Regions from separate parts of the Dokdonella koreensis DS-123 genome, predicted to be linked through region 2. Evidence: predicted binding sites of a transcription regulator. Region 2 holds the regulator's gene; the other holds the start of a gene.
The links. The regulator sigma-54, encoded in region 2, starts transcription at its own class of promoters, with help from an activator protein. The targets are predictions, from matches to a motif close to TGGCACGNGCNTTGC.
Positions count from the first base shown of each region.

Region 1: a site for sigma-54 is predicted at 3,494-3,508, ahead of adh (aldehyde dehydrogenase). Genes of this name have one in related genera too.

Region 1 covers NZ_CP015249.1:1,167,137-1,173,455, forward strand. The annotation lists gene I596_RS04560 (methanol/ethanol family PQQ-dependent dehydrogenase) at 1-1,266, opposite strand, end outside; gene pedF (cytochrome c-550 PedF) at 1,345-1,818, opposite strand; gene adh (aldehyde dehydrogenase) at 1,933-3,453, opposite strand; gene I596_RS04575 (sigma-54-dependent Fis family transcriptional regulator) at 3,694-5,544, shown strand; gene I596_RS04580 (YkvA family protein) at 5,591-6,103, shown strand; gene I596_RS04585 (FKBP-type peptidyl-prolyl cis-trans isomerase) at 6,157-6,319, shown strand, end outside.
Region 2 covers NZ_CP015249.1:1,933,313-1,939,631, reverse strand. The annotation lists gene lptB (LPS export ABC transporter ATP-binding protein) at 1-572, shown strand, start outside; gene I596_RS07800 (RNA polymerase factor sigma-54) at 755-2,182, shown strand; gene hpf (ribosome hibernation-promoting factor, HPF/YfiA family) at 2,328-2,648, shown strand; gene I596_RS07790 (PTS sugar transporter subunit IIA) at 2,681-3,148, shown strand; gene hprK (HPr(Ser) kinase/phosphatase) at 3,201-4,151, shown strand; gene rapZ (RNase adapter RapZ) at 4,145-5,038, shown strand; gene I596_RS07775 (PTS sugar transporter subunit IIA) at 5,041-5,433, shown strand; gene I596_RS07770 (HPr family phosphocarrier protein) at 5,426-5,695, shown strand; gene ptsP (phosphoenolpyruvate--protein phosphotransferase) at 5,825-6,319, shown strand, end outside.

The DNA of each region.
Region 1 (6,319 bases), 770 kb from region 2:
GATCGGCCGGCCGCTCTTGAGGTCGAAGCCCTTGGCCCAGGTGATGCCCTCGACGAACGGGTAGGCCGCCAGCAGCGCGGTCGGCTTGTTCGGGTAGCCGCTGCCGCGCGCGAGCTTGGCGGTGTCGGTGACGAAGAAGAAGCCGTTGCGGTCGGCATGGGCGCCGGCCTTGATCGTCTTGCCGTTCTTGTCCTTGTAGTCGAACAGCACGATCTCGTTGTTGCCGGAGAAGTCCCAGGTGTCGTTCGGCGTGTGCTGGTAGAAGCCCTTGAGCTCGCCGGTGGAGGCATCGACATAGGCCTGGCCCGAGGTGAACAGGCTGTCGTACGCGTGCGGGTCGCCGCCCGGCGGCGTGCGCAGGTTGCCGTTCCACGGCGCGGGATTGCCGGCGCCGATGACGATCGTGTTGGTCTCCGGATCGAACGAGGCGCTCTGCCACGGCGCGCCGCCGCCCTGGCTCCAGGCCTCGGTCTTGCCGGTGGGCGAGCGCTTGTCGTCGGGCCAGGAGGGCGCCTTGCGGTTGCCGGTGTAGGTGCCGGGCTTGCCGGCCAGCCGGCCCTGGTGGCCTTCGACCAGCGGCCGCGCCCAGACTTCCTCGCCGGTCTCCGGGTCGCGTGCGAACAGGTAGCCGACCACGCCGAACTCGTCGCCGGAGCTGCCGTGAATCAGCAGCACGCGGCCGCCCTTTTCCTTCACCAGGGTCGGTGCGCCGGTCATCGTGTAGCCGACCTTGTGGTCGCCGAACTTCTTGTTCCAGACGACCTTGCCGGTGCTCTTGTCGAGCGCGACGATGCGCGCGTCGAGCGTGCCGAAGTAGATCGTGTTGCCGTAGATCGCCGCGCCGCGGTTGATGACGTCGCAGCACGGGCGGATGTCGTCGGGCAGGCGGTGCTCGTAGCTCCACAGCTGGCGGCCGGTCCTGGCGTCCAGCGCGAACACGCGCGAATAGGAGGCGGTCACGTAGATCACGCCCTCGTGCACCAGCGCCTGCGCTTCCTGGCCACGCTGTTTTTCGCCGCCGAACGAGAAGCTCCAGACCGGCTGCAGCGCACCGACGTTGCCGCGGTCGATGCGGGTCAACGGCGAATAGCGCTGGGCCTTGAGACCGAGGCCGTAGCTGAGCACGTCGCCGGGCGTGCTGTCGTCGTTGGCGATGTCCTCCCAGGTCACCTTCGATGAGGCGGTGGCGGTGCCGGCGGCGAGCGCGCCGGCCGTGCCGCCTGTGAGCAGCGTCGCGGTGATCGCGTGGACGATGAGCTTTCTCATTGCGGTGCTTCCCCTTCTTGTCGTGTTCGTTCTTGTCGTGTTCGTTGCCGTGGATGGCGTGCTGCGGTGCGCGTGCCGTCAGTCCGGCCGTCGCGTGTCGATGTAGCTGCGGATCGCCCAGATCGCTTCCTGGCTGAAGATGTCCTTGAACGGCGGCATGTAGACGCGGCCTTCGCGTACACGGCCCTTCGCGACGGTGTCGTAGAAGTACTGGTCCACTTCGGCGAGGCATTCGGCATCGGGCGACTCGAACGCGCCGCAGTCGGCATTGAGCTTGCGCAGGTCCGGCGCGATGCCGCCGGACACCGCCTCCAACCCGTGGCAGCGCGCGCAGTTCTGGTTGTAGGCGGAGCTGCCGATGCGGACGGCTTCCGCGTGCGCCGCGCCGGCGGCGTACGGGTTGCGCGCCTGCGGCGCGTCGCCCAGCGCCGGCAGCGTGTGCGTGTCGACCGCCTGGGGCACGGTGTCGCCGTGGCCGTGGACGGGGCCGGCCAGCGCGGCGAGGAGCAGGGCGACGAGCGCGGTGCGCGGGGAGCGGGGTGTGTTCTGCATGAAGCGTCCTGGGAGCGAGGCGGCGGGAGCCGGTGTGCGGGCCGGCCGAACCCGCTCCCGCCGTGGCGGGAGTGGGTACGTCCGGGAGGGCGGCGGGCGGCGGCGCCCGCCGGATCAGAAGAAGCCGAGCTTCTTCGGGCTGTAGCTGACCAGCAGGTTCTTGGTCTGCTGGTAGTGGTCGAGCATCATCTTGTGGTTCTCGCGGCCGATGCCCGATTGCTTGTAGCCGCCGAACGCGGCATGCGCCGGATAGGCGTGGTAGCAGTTGGTCCACACGCGCCCGGCCTGGATCGCGCGGCCGAACCGGTACGCGCGATTGCCGTCGCGGCTCCACACGCCGGCACCGAGGCCGTAGAGCGTGTCGTTGGCGATCGCCAGCGCCTCGGCATCGTCCTTGAACGTCGTCACCGACAGCACCGGCCCGAAGATCTCCTCCTGGAAGATCCGCATGCGGTTGTGGCCCTTGAAGACGGTCGGCTTGACGTAGTAGCCGCCGGCCAGCTCGCCGGCCTGGACGTTCTGCTCGCCGCCGATCAGCACCTCGGCGCCTTCCTGCCGGCCGATGTCGATGTAGGACAGGATCTTCTGGAGCTGCTCGCCGGAGGCCTGCGCACCGACCATCGTCGCGGGGTCCAGCGGCGAGCCGAGCTGGATCGCCGCTACACGCTTGAGCGCCTTCTCGATGAAGCGGTCGTAGATCTTCTCGTGCACCAGCGCGCGGCTCGGGCAGGTGCAGACCTCGCCCTGGTTGAACGCGAACAGCACGAAGCCTTCGATCGCCTTGTCGAGGAAGTCGTCGTCCTCGGCCATGACGTCCTCGAAGAAGATGTTCGGCGACTTGCCGCCGAGCTCCAGCGTCACCGGGATCAGGTTCTGCGAGGCGTACTGCATGATCAGCCGGCCGGTCGTCGTCTCGCCGGTGAAGGCGATCTTGGCGATGCGCGGGCTCGACGCCAGCGGCTTGCCGGCCTCGACGCCGAAGCCGTTGACGATGTTGAGCACGCCGGGCGGCAGCAGGTCGCCGACGACCTCGGCCAGGACCAGGATGCTGGCCGGTGTCTGTTCGGCCGGCTTGAGTACCACGCAGTTGCCGGCGGCCAGCGCCGGCGCCAGCTTCCACACCGCCATCAGCAGCGGGAAGTTCCACGGGATGATCTGGCCGACCACGCCAAGCGGCTCGTGGAAGTGGTAGGCGATGGTGTCGTGGTCGATCTCGCTGATGCCGCCTTCCTGCGCGCGCACCGCGCCGGCGAAGTAGCGGAAATGGTCGATCGCCAGCGGCAGGTCGGCGTTGAGGGTCTCGCGGATCGGCTTGCCGTTGTCCCAGGTCTCGGCGTGCGCGAGCAGCGCGATGTTCTGCTCGATGCGGTCGGCGATCTTGTTGAGGATGTTCGCGCGCTCGGCCGGCGAGGTGCGGCCCCAGGCGTCCTTGGCGGCATGCGCGGCGTCCAGCGCCGCCTCGATGTCGTCCTTGTCCGAGCGCGGGATCTCGCCGCAGGGCTTGCCGGTGACCGGCGTGACGTTCTCGAAGTAGGTGCCGTTGATCGGTGCGCGCCACTGGCCGCCGATGTAGTTGCCGTAGCGCGCCTTGAACGGCGGACGCTCGGCCAGTTGCTGGAGTTCGAGCTTGGTCATGGAGGCTCTCCGTGAGGTCGGGGGTGACGTTCCCTTCAGAGCAGGGAGCGTGCCATCGGCCACGTGCACCGGTTCGTGCTGCGTTGTGTCAACGACCCGGATGCGCTGCCGATGCGATGCATCGATCGCCTGCGTTGCGCTGCAGCAGGTGTCGGAGGCGCGGGTCGCTTGCGCGGGCATCGGCGATGTGCTGTTTATCGGGACACCGTCCCGAGCACCTGTCGCAAAATGCGACACCCGATGAAGCGCATGCCCACCACCGGTTCCGTCGATGCCGCACGCCGTCGTTTCTTCGACGCCGGCACGCTGCCGCATGGCCTCGTGTCGGAGCTGATCCTGCAGTCGTGGCGGCGCTGCCGCGAGCACGGCCTGTCGGTGGACGAGCGCCTGCGCATCGAGCCGGCCAGCGGCTCGGCGCTCGGCGAGCTCAAGGAGCGTTTCGAGCGGCTGCAGCGCCTGTGCCGGCCGGAGATCGAGTCGCTCTACGCCGATGCGCGCGCCACCGGCAGCATCGTCGTGCTGACCGCGCCCGATGGCGTGATCCTCGACGCGCTCGGCAGCGCCGACTTCCTCGACAAGGCATCGCGCGTCGCGCTGCGTCCCGGCGCGCCGTGGGGCGAGACCTCGATCGGCACCAACGCGATCGGCACCGCCGTGGTGGAACGCCGCGCGGTCGAGGTGCGCGGCGGCGAGCACTACTTCCCGCCGCACCGCATGCTGAGCTGTGCGGCGGCACCGATCTTCGATCCCACCGGCCAGCTTGCCGGCGTACTCGACCTCTCCGGCGAGGCCTCGGTGCACCACACCCACGCGCTGGGCATGGTGCGTTTCGCGGTCGAGCAGATCGAGCACCGGCTGTTCATGCACACCTTCGGCGCCGGCACGGTGCTGCGCCTGCACGCCGAGCCCGGCCTGATCGGCACGCCGCGCGAGGGCCTGCTGGCGTTCGAGGGCGACCGCATCGTCGGTGCCAACCGGCACGCGCTGGCGCTGACCGGCCTGTCCTGGGACGAGCTCGGCCGGCGCCGCTACGCGGACCTGTTCACCTCGCCGCTGCCGCGCGGCGAGGACGTGGTCGAGCTGCGCAATCACCTGGGCACCAGTCTCTACGCGCGCGGCCGGGTGGCGGCGCCGCCGCGGTCCGCACCGGCATCGGTGGCGGCGCCCGGTCCGGCCCGCGGTGCCACGGCGCCGGCGCCGGTCTTCGACGCCGAGCAGCGGCACGCGCTCGACACCGCAGTGCGCCTGCTCGACGCTGACCTGCCGTTCGCGCTGATCGGCGAGACCGGCACCGGCAAGGAGGTGTTCGCGCGCGAGATCCACCGGCGCAGCCGGCGCGGCAGCGGGCGGCTGGTCGCGGTCAATTGCGCCGCCTTTCCCGAAGGCCTGATCGAGGCGGAACTGTTCGGCTATGTCGGCGGCGCCTTCACCGGCGCGCGCCGCGAGGGCGCCGCCGGCCTGCTGCGCGAGGCGCACGGCGGCGTGCTGTTCCTCGACGAGATCGGCGACATGCCGCTGACGTTGCAGAGCCGCTTCCTGCGCGTGCTGCAGGAGCGCGCGGTGGCACCGCTCGGCGGCGGACCGGCGGTACCGGTCGATTTCTCGATCATCTGCGCGACCCATCGCGACCTGGAAGCGGAGGTCGCGGCCGGCCGTTTCCGCGCCGACCTCTACTTCCGCATCGCCCAGCACGTGGTCCGGCTGCGGCCGGTGCGCGCGCTCGACGACCGGGCCGGCCTGATCCGCCATCTCTGGCGCGCGCTCGGCGGCGAGGCTGCCGGCCTCGCGATCGGTGCGGAGGCGATGGCCGTGCTCTGCGCCGCGCCCTGGCCCGGCAACTACCGCCAGCTGGCCGGCACGCTGCGCGCGCTGTGCGTGCTGGCGCCGGCACCGGTGATCGGCGTCGAGCACCTGCCGGCGGAACTGCGCCGCGTCGGCGCACCGCCGCCGGTGGCGGCCGACGAGGGCCTGCAGGCGATCGCCGAGTCGGCGATGCGCCGCGCCCTGGCCGAATGCGACGGCAACGTCTCGGCGGCGGCACGCCGGCTGGGTGTCAGCCGCAGCACGTTGTACCGCCGCCTGCGGCCGTGACCGGGCGCCTTTGACGCCCCGGTGTCCGCCCGGCTAGGCTGGCCCGATGCGGATCACGATCGAACTGGAGCCGGCCGACCTCGACCTCCTGGCCACGGCGCTCGAGGCGTCGCGCCGGACCGCCGCGCACAGCGACGAGGTCGACATCATCGACGGCGCCAAGCACGCGCTGGACGGCCTGTGCGCCGGCTCGGTGCCGAGCTACATCCGCAAGCGCCTGGTGCACGTGCAGCGGCTGATCGTCATGCTCGAGGACGAGGCCTGGGCGCTGCCGGCGCCCGAGCGCGAGGAGGTGCTGGCGACGCTGGCGTACTTCAGCGACCCCGAGGACCTGATCGCCGACGACATCCAGATCATCGGCCTGCTCGACGATGCGATCGTGCTCGAGCTGCTGGTGCGCCGCATGCGCCACGTGCTGTCGGCCTACGACCGGTTCTGCGCGGCACGGCGCCTGCTGCTGGCCGATGCCGGCGACCGGATCGACGCCGCCCGCCGGCTGGCCGCCCAGCGCGTGCGCCTGCAAGCGCGCATGCGCCGGCCCGCCGCCGCGCCGGCCTGAGCCGCGGCGGCGGTCGGCTATAATCGCGCGCCCCGGATTGTGTCGAGAACAGCATGCAGGTCGATAAGAACAAGGTCGTGTCGTTCCACTACAGCGTCGGTGCCGACGGCGAGCCCGTCGATTCCTCGCGCGACCGCGGCCAGCCGCTGGAGGTGTTGATCGGCCATGGCGGCATCATCCCGGGCCTGGAGAACGCGCTGGCCGGCCGCGCCGTCG
Region 2 (6,319 bases):
TGATCGCCTCGGACGCCGGCGTGATCCGCCTGGACGAGGTCGACATCACGCACCAGCCGATGCACGTCCGTGCCCGCATGGGGGTCGGCTACCTGCCGCAGGAGCCGTCCGTGTTCCGCCGGCTCAGCGTCGCCGAGAACATCCTGGCGATCCTCGAGCTGCGCGAAGACCTCGATGCCGCCGGGCGCATGGCCGAGCTCGAGGCGCTGCTGCAGGAGCTGCAGATCGGGCACATCACCGGGCAGAAGGGACAAAGCCTCTCGGGCGGCGAACGCCGGCGCGTGGAGATCGCGCGGGCCCTGGCGGCCAAGCCGCGCTTCATGCTGCTGGACGAACCGTTCGCCGGCGTCGACCCGATCTCCGTCGTCGACATCCAGCGCATCGTCCGCCACCTGAAGGATCGCGGCATCGGCATCCTGATCACCGACCACAACGTCCGCGAGACGCTCGGCATCTGCGACCGCGCCTACATCATGAGCGACGGCGTGGTGCTGGCGCAGGGGGTTCCGGCCGACATCCTGACCAACGAGCAGGTGCGCGAGGTCTATCTCGGCCGCGAATTCCGGATGTAGCAGGCCGGATGCGGTGCGGCGGCGCCTGTCGCTGCGCTGCGTCGGTGCGGCCGTGACCCGGGCACGTCCACCGAGCCTGCCGCACGGCCAAGCCTGTTCCCTTCCCGCGACAACGTCAAGCCCTGCCCGCCTTCGCGATTTAGCGCTAGGATTTCTCGTCAGGGGATTGGCATGATCCACGCATGAAACCTGCTCTCCAGCTACGCGTCAGCCAACAACTGGCGCTCACTCCGCAACTCCAACAGGCCATCCGCCTGTTGCAGCTTTCCCGCATGGAACTGGAGCTGGAGCTGGCCGTCGCGCTGGAGTCCAATCCGCTGCTGGACATGACCGACGGCGACGCGGACTTCGACGAATCGGGCGAGTCCGAGCCGGCCGACGTCGGCGAGACCGACGCCTCCCCGGCCGAATCGGCCAGCGAATCCAGCGCCGACGACGACGGCCCGCTCGACCTCTCGCTCGAGCACAACGAATACCGCGGAACGCCGACCGACGAGGACGGCATGGAACCGCAGGACGCGGAAGCCGAGGACCTGCGCGACCACCTGCTCTGGCAGCTCAACCTGACGCCGATGTCGCCGCGGGACCGCACCATCGCCACCGCGATCATCGAGGCGGTGGACGACGACGGCTACCTGACCGAGCCGGGCGAGGCGCTGGCCCAGAGCGTCTCGCAGCTGTTCAGTGTCTCCGCCGACGAAGTGGAGGCGGTCCGGCATCGCGTGCAGCGCTTCGATCCGCTCGGCGTCGCCAGCCGTACGCTGCGCGAATGCCTGCTGGTACAGCTGGAAGCCTGCAGCCGCGACACGCCGGCGATCGCGCTGGCCGAGGTGCTGGTCGACCAGCACCTGGACCAGCTGGCGCGCAACGACCGCGGCAAGCTGTGCCAGAAGCTGCGCGCCAGCGCCGACGAGCTCGACGGCGCGATCACGCTGATCCGCTCGCTCAATCCCAAGCCCGGCGCCGGCCATTCGGCGGCGCCGGCCGAGTACGTGGCGCCCGACGCCTATGCGATCAAGCACAACGGCCGCTGGCAGGTCTCGCTGTCGCCCGGCTGCCAGCCGCGGCTGTCGATCAACCAGCACTACGCGGCCCTGATCGCACGCGCCAAGCGCGACGACGCCAACTACCTGCGCAGCCAGCTCCAGGAAGCGCGCTGGCTGATCAAGAGCCTGCAGACGCGGGCCGACACGCTGCTGAAGGTCGCCACCGCGATCGTGCGCGCGCAGGAGGCCTACCTGGAGTTCGGGCCCGAGGCGATGCGCCCGCTGGTGCTCAAGGACGTGGCCGACGAGATCGGCATGCACGAGTCGACGGTCAGCCGCGTGACCACGCGCAAGTACCTGCACACCCCGCGCGGCACGTTCGAGTTCAAGTACTTCTTCTCCAGCGGCGTGACCACGATCGACGGCGGCGCGGCCTCGGCCACGGCGATCCAGGCGATGATCCGCAAGCTGGTGGCCGACGAGCGGCCCGAACGGCCGTTGTCCGACCAGGCCCTGACCTCCGAACTGAACAACCGGGGCATCAACGTCGCCCGGCGCACGGTCGCCAAGTACCGCGAGGCGATGAACATCCCCTCTTCCAACGACCGCGCACGCCTGAGTTGATACCTCCCGGAACACCCCCATCCCTCTTTCAAAGGAACCTAGCGGCCCGATTCGTGTCCGACAGCTTCAAGCCCGCCTCGCGTCTCGAAGGCGCGATGCGGCAAATGCCGGTAATCCCGGCTCACCCGCAGTAACGGAGGTCGTCATGCAGATCCACGTCAAGGGGCATCAAGTCGAAGTCACTCCCGCGATCCGCGACTACGCGCTGGGGAAGTTCGAGCGACTCGGCCGAACCTTCGAGCAGGTCAACGAGATGACGATCGTGATCAGCGTCGAGAAGCTGCTGCACAAGGCCGAAGTCACCTTGCTGTCCGGTGGCCGCACCCTGCATGCCGAGACCACCGCTGCCGACATGTACGCCGCGCTGGACGCGCTGGTGGACAAGCTCGGCGCGCAGATGCGCAAGCTCAAGGGCAAGCGTGCCGATCACCATGCCGATGAGGTACGCTCGGCACGCTACGCCTGATGCCCTGATGCGAAGGACGCCCGCGCCACCACATGCCACTGCTCGATCTCCTGCCCGCAGAGCGGGTGCATGTCGGCGTCAGCGCCGGTGACAAGCAACACCTGATCCACCGCCTGGCCGGCATGCTCGCCGTCGACGACGGCGAGCGGCCGGCCATCCTCGATTCCCTCCTGGCGCGCGAACGGCTGGGGGGTACCGGCCTCGGGCGCGGCGTGGCGATTCCGCACGGCCGCACGCCCCAGATCGACACCGCCCGCGCCGCCTTCGTGCGTTTGGCCGAACCGATCGACTTCGGCGCCGGCGACGGCCGGCCGGTCGACCTGGTGGCCGCGCTGGCGGTTCCCGCGCACTTCACCGACGGCCACCTGCAGCTCCTGGCCGAACTGGCCCAGATCTTCTCCGACGAACGGCTCACCGACGGCCTGCGGGCGGCGCCCGATGCCGCCACGATGCGCGCGAAACTGGCAGAATGGGCACGCGCTGCCCGTCAGTCCGGCTGAGGCGCGCCGAAGCGGCCCGTGCGCGCCGCGCCGTGCCCCAGAGAGCCGCCGCTTGGATCGAGTCACCGCCCGCGAGATCTTCGACGCCGTCAGCGAGCGCCTCGCATTGCGCTGGGTCAGCGGCATGCGCGGCGAGAACCGCGTCATCGAGCCGGTCGGCGCGCAGACGCGCCGCCCGTCGCTGGTCGGCTATCTCAACATCATCTACCCGAACAAGGTCCAGATCATCGGCACCGAGGAGCTGAGCTACCTCGACGGGCTCGACTCGCGCCAGCGCTGGGAAACGATCGAGCGCGTGATGAACTACAAGCCGATCGCCCTGGTCGTGACCAAGGACCAGGCGGTACCGGCCGACCTGCGCGAGGCCGCCGACGAATCGCAAACCCCGCTCTGGGCCAGCCCCAAGCGCGGACACGAGCTGCTGACCTACCTGCAGTACCACCTGGCACGCGCGCTGGCGCGCCAGATCACGCTGCACGGCGTGTTCATGGAGGTCAACTCGATCGGCGTGCTGATCACCGGCGAGTCGGGCACCGGCAAGAGCGAGCTGGCGCTGGAGCTGATCACACGCGGCCACCGCCTAGTGGCCGACGACGCCCCGGAGTTCACCCAGATCGCGCCCGACGTCATCGACGGCACCTGCCCGGAGATGCTGCGCGACCTGCTGGAAGTGCGCGGCCTCGGCATCCTGAACGTGCGCGAGATGTTCGGCCATACGGCGGTCAAGCAGTCCAAGTACCTGCGCCTGATCGTCCATCTGCAGCCGCAGCGCCTGGACGTTCCCGGTGACAGCATGATCCGGCTCACCGGCGACGTCGGCTACCGCGAGGTGCTGGACCTGCAGGTGCCGCAGATCGTCATTCCGGTTGCGCCCGGGCGCAACATCGCCGTCCTCGCCGAAGCCGCGGTGCGCAGCCACATGCTCAAGACCAAGGGCCTCGACCCGGCCCAGACCTTCATCGACCGCCAGGCGCACCAGATGCGCCGCCTGCCGCCATGGTAGACGCGCCGCTCGATGCCATCCCCGTCCCGCGGACCCAGTTGATCGTCGTCAGCGGCCTGTCCGGCTCCGGCAAGACGGTCGCGCTGCGCACGCTGGAGGACCTGGACTACTACTGCGTCGACAACCTGCCCAGCGCGCTGATGCCGGCCTTCGTCTCGGCCGTCTCCCAGGATTCGGTGGCGGTGCACCCGCGGCTCGCGGTCGGCGTCGACGTGCGCAACCGGCGCCAGGACCTGGACCGGCTGCCGGGCATCCTGGCCGACCTCGCCAGTTCGGGCATCGACTACCGCCTGCTGTTCCTGGACACGCGCGACGACGTCCTGCTCAAGCGCTATTCCGAATCGCGGCGGCGCCATCCGCTCTCGATCGACGGCGTCGCGCTGGCCGACGCGATCGTGCAGGAACGAAAGCTGCTGCGGCCGATGCAGGCGATCGCCGACAAGGTCATCGACACCAGCGACATCAACGTCCACCAGCTGCGGCGCCTGGTCATCACCGAGATGGGCCAGAAGAGCGGCTCGATGACATTGCTGTTCGAGTCGTTCGCCTACCGGCGCGGCGTACCGCCCGACGCCGACTTCGTGTTCGACGCCCGCGCCCTGCCCAACCCGCACTGGAACCCGTCGCTGCGGCCGCTGTCCGGCAAGGACGCCGTGGTCCGCGAATGGCTCGAGCAGCAGCCGGACGTCGAGCGGTTCCGCACCGACGTGGCCGGCTTTCTCGACAACTGGCTGCCGCGGTTCGAATCGGAAGGCCGCAGTTATGTCACCATCTGCATCGGCTGCACCGGCGGCCGCCATCGCTCGGTCTACCTGGCCGAGCGCCTCGCCGAACATTGCCGCGAGCGCTACCGCCAGGTGCTGAGCTACCACCGCGAAATGGAGTGACGATGAGCGTCGGCGTATTGCTCCTGACCCATGAAGCGATGGGTGGCGCGCTGATCACGGCGGCGCGCCACGTGCTCGGCAAGCTGCCCCTGCCCCTGGACGTCATCGAGGTGCAGGCCGGCTCCGACCCCGACAAGACGCTGCGCGACGCCACCGTCCGCGCGCGCTCGCTCGACGGCGGCGACGGCGTGCTGGTGCTGACCGACCTGTACGGCGCGACGCCCTGCAACGTCGCCCAGCGCCTGCCGGGACTGGGCGTCCACATGCACTGCGTGTCGGGCCTGAACCTGCCGATGCTGCTGCGCGTTCTCAACTATCCCGAGCAGAAGCTCGATCAACTGGCCGAGACCGCCGCCAGCGGCGGTCGCGGGGGAATCTTCGTCGACCATGCTTGAACGCGATATCACCGTCAGCAACCGGCTGGGCCTGCACGCACGGGCTTCGGCCAAGCTCGTGCAGGCGCTGCAGGGGTTCCAGTCCAACATCTTCATCACCTACCGCGGCAAGGAGGTCAACGCCAAGAGCATCATGGGCGTGATGATGCTGGCGGCGGGACTCGGCGCCCAGCTGCGCCTGCGTGCCGACGGCACCGACGAGGAAGCGGCGATGGCCGCGATGATCGACCTGTTCGAGCGCAAGTTCGACGAGGGCCAGTGACTTGGGGTGCATTGCGGACCTGCCGCTGCCTGCCGGACCGCCGGAAACGGGGCGGCGGCGCAGGACCAGGCATGGCGCGACGCGGCGGCGCGTGACGTCCGCAATCTAGGCTAGGGAGCGCAATCGAGCGTGCGATCGGTACTCAAAGGCGGCAGTGCGGCGCGCGGCATGGCGCTCGGACGGGCGCGCCTGGAACAACCCGGCCGCATCCTCGTCGACGAGCGCCCGCTCGCACCCGAAGACGTCGAGTCCGAGGTCCAGCGCCTGCTCGCCGCCGTCGGGCTGGCGCGCGAGGAGCTCCGGTCGCTGCGCGACAAGCTGCAGGGCACGCTGGCCAACGAGGTCGGCGATTTCCTCGACGCGCACGGCATGATCCTGGCCGATCGCGACCTGATCGCCGGCCTGGTCGACCTGGTCCGGCGCGGGCGCTACCGCGCCAGCGCGGCCCTCAAGATGCAGCGCGACAAGCTGGTGGCCGTGTTCGAGGCGATGGAAGACGCCTACCTGCGCAGCCGCAAGGAGGACATCGACCACGTGATCGGCCGCGTGCAGGCAGCGCTGGTCCGCGAATCGAGCCTGGAGGAACGCAAGCTGGCCTCGCGTGTCGGCGAGATCCTGGTCAGC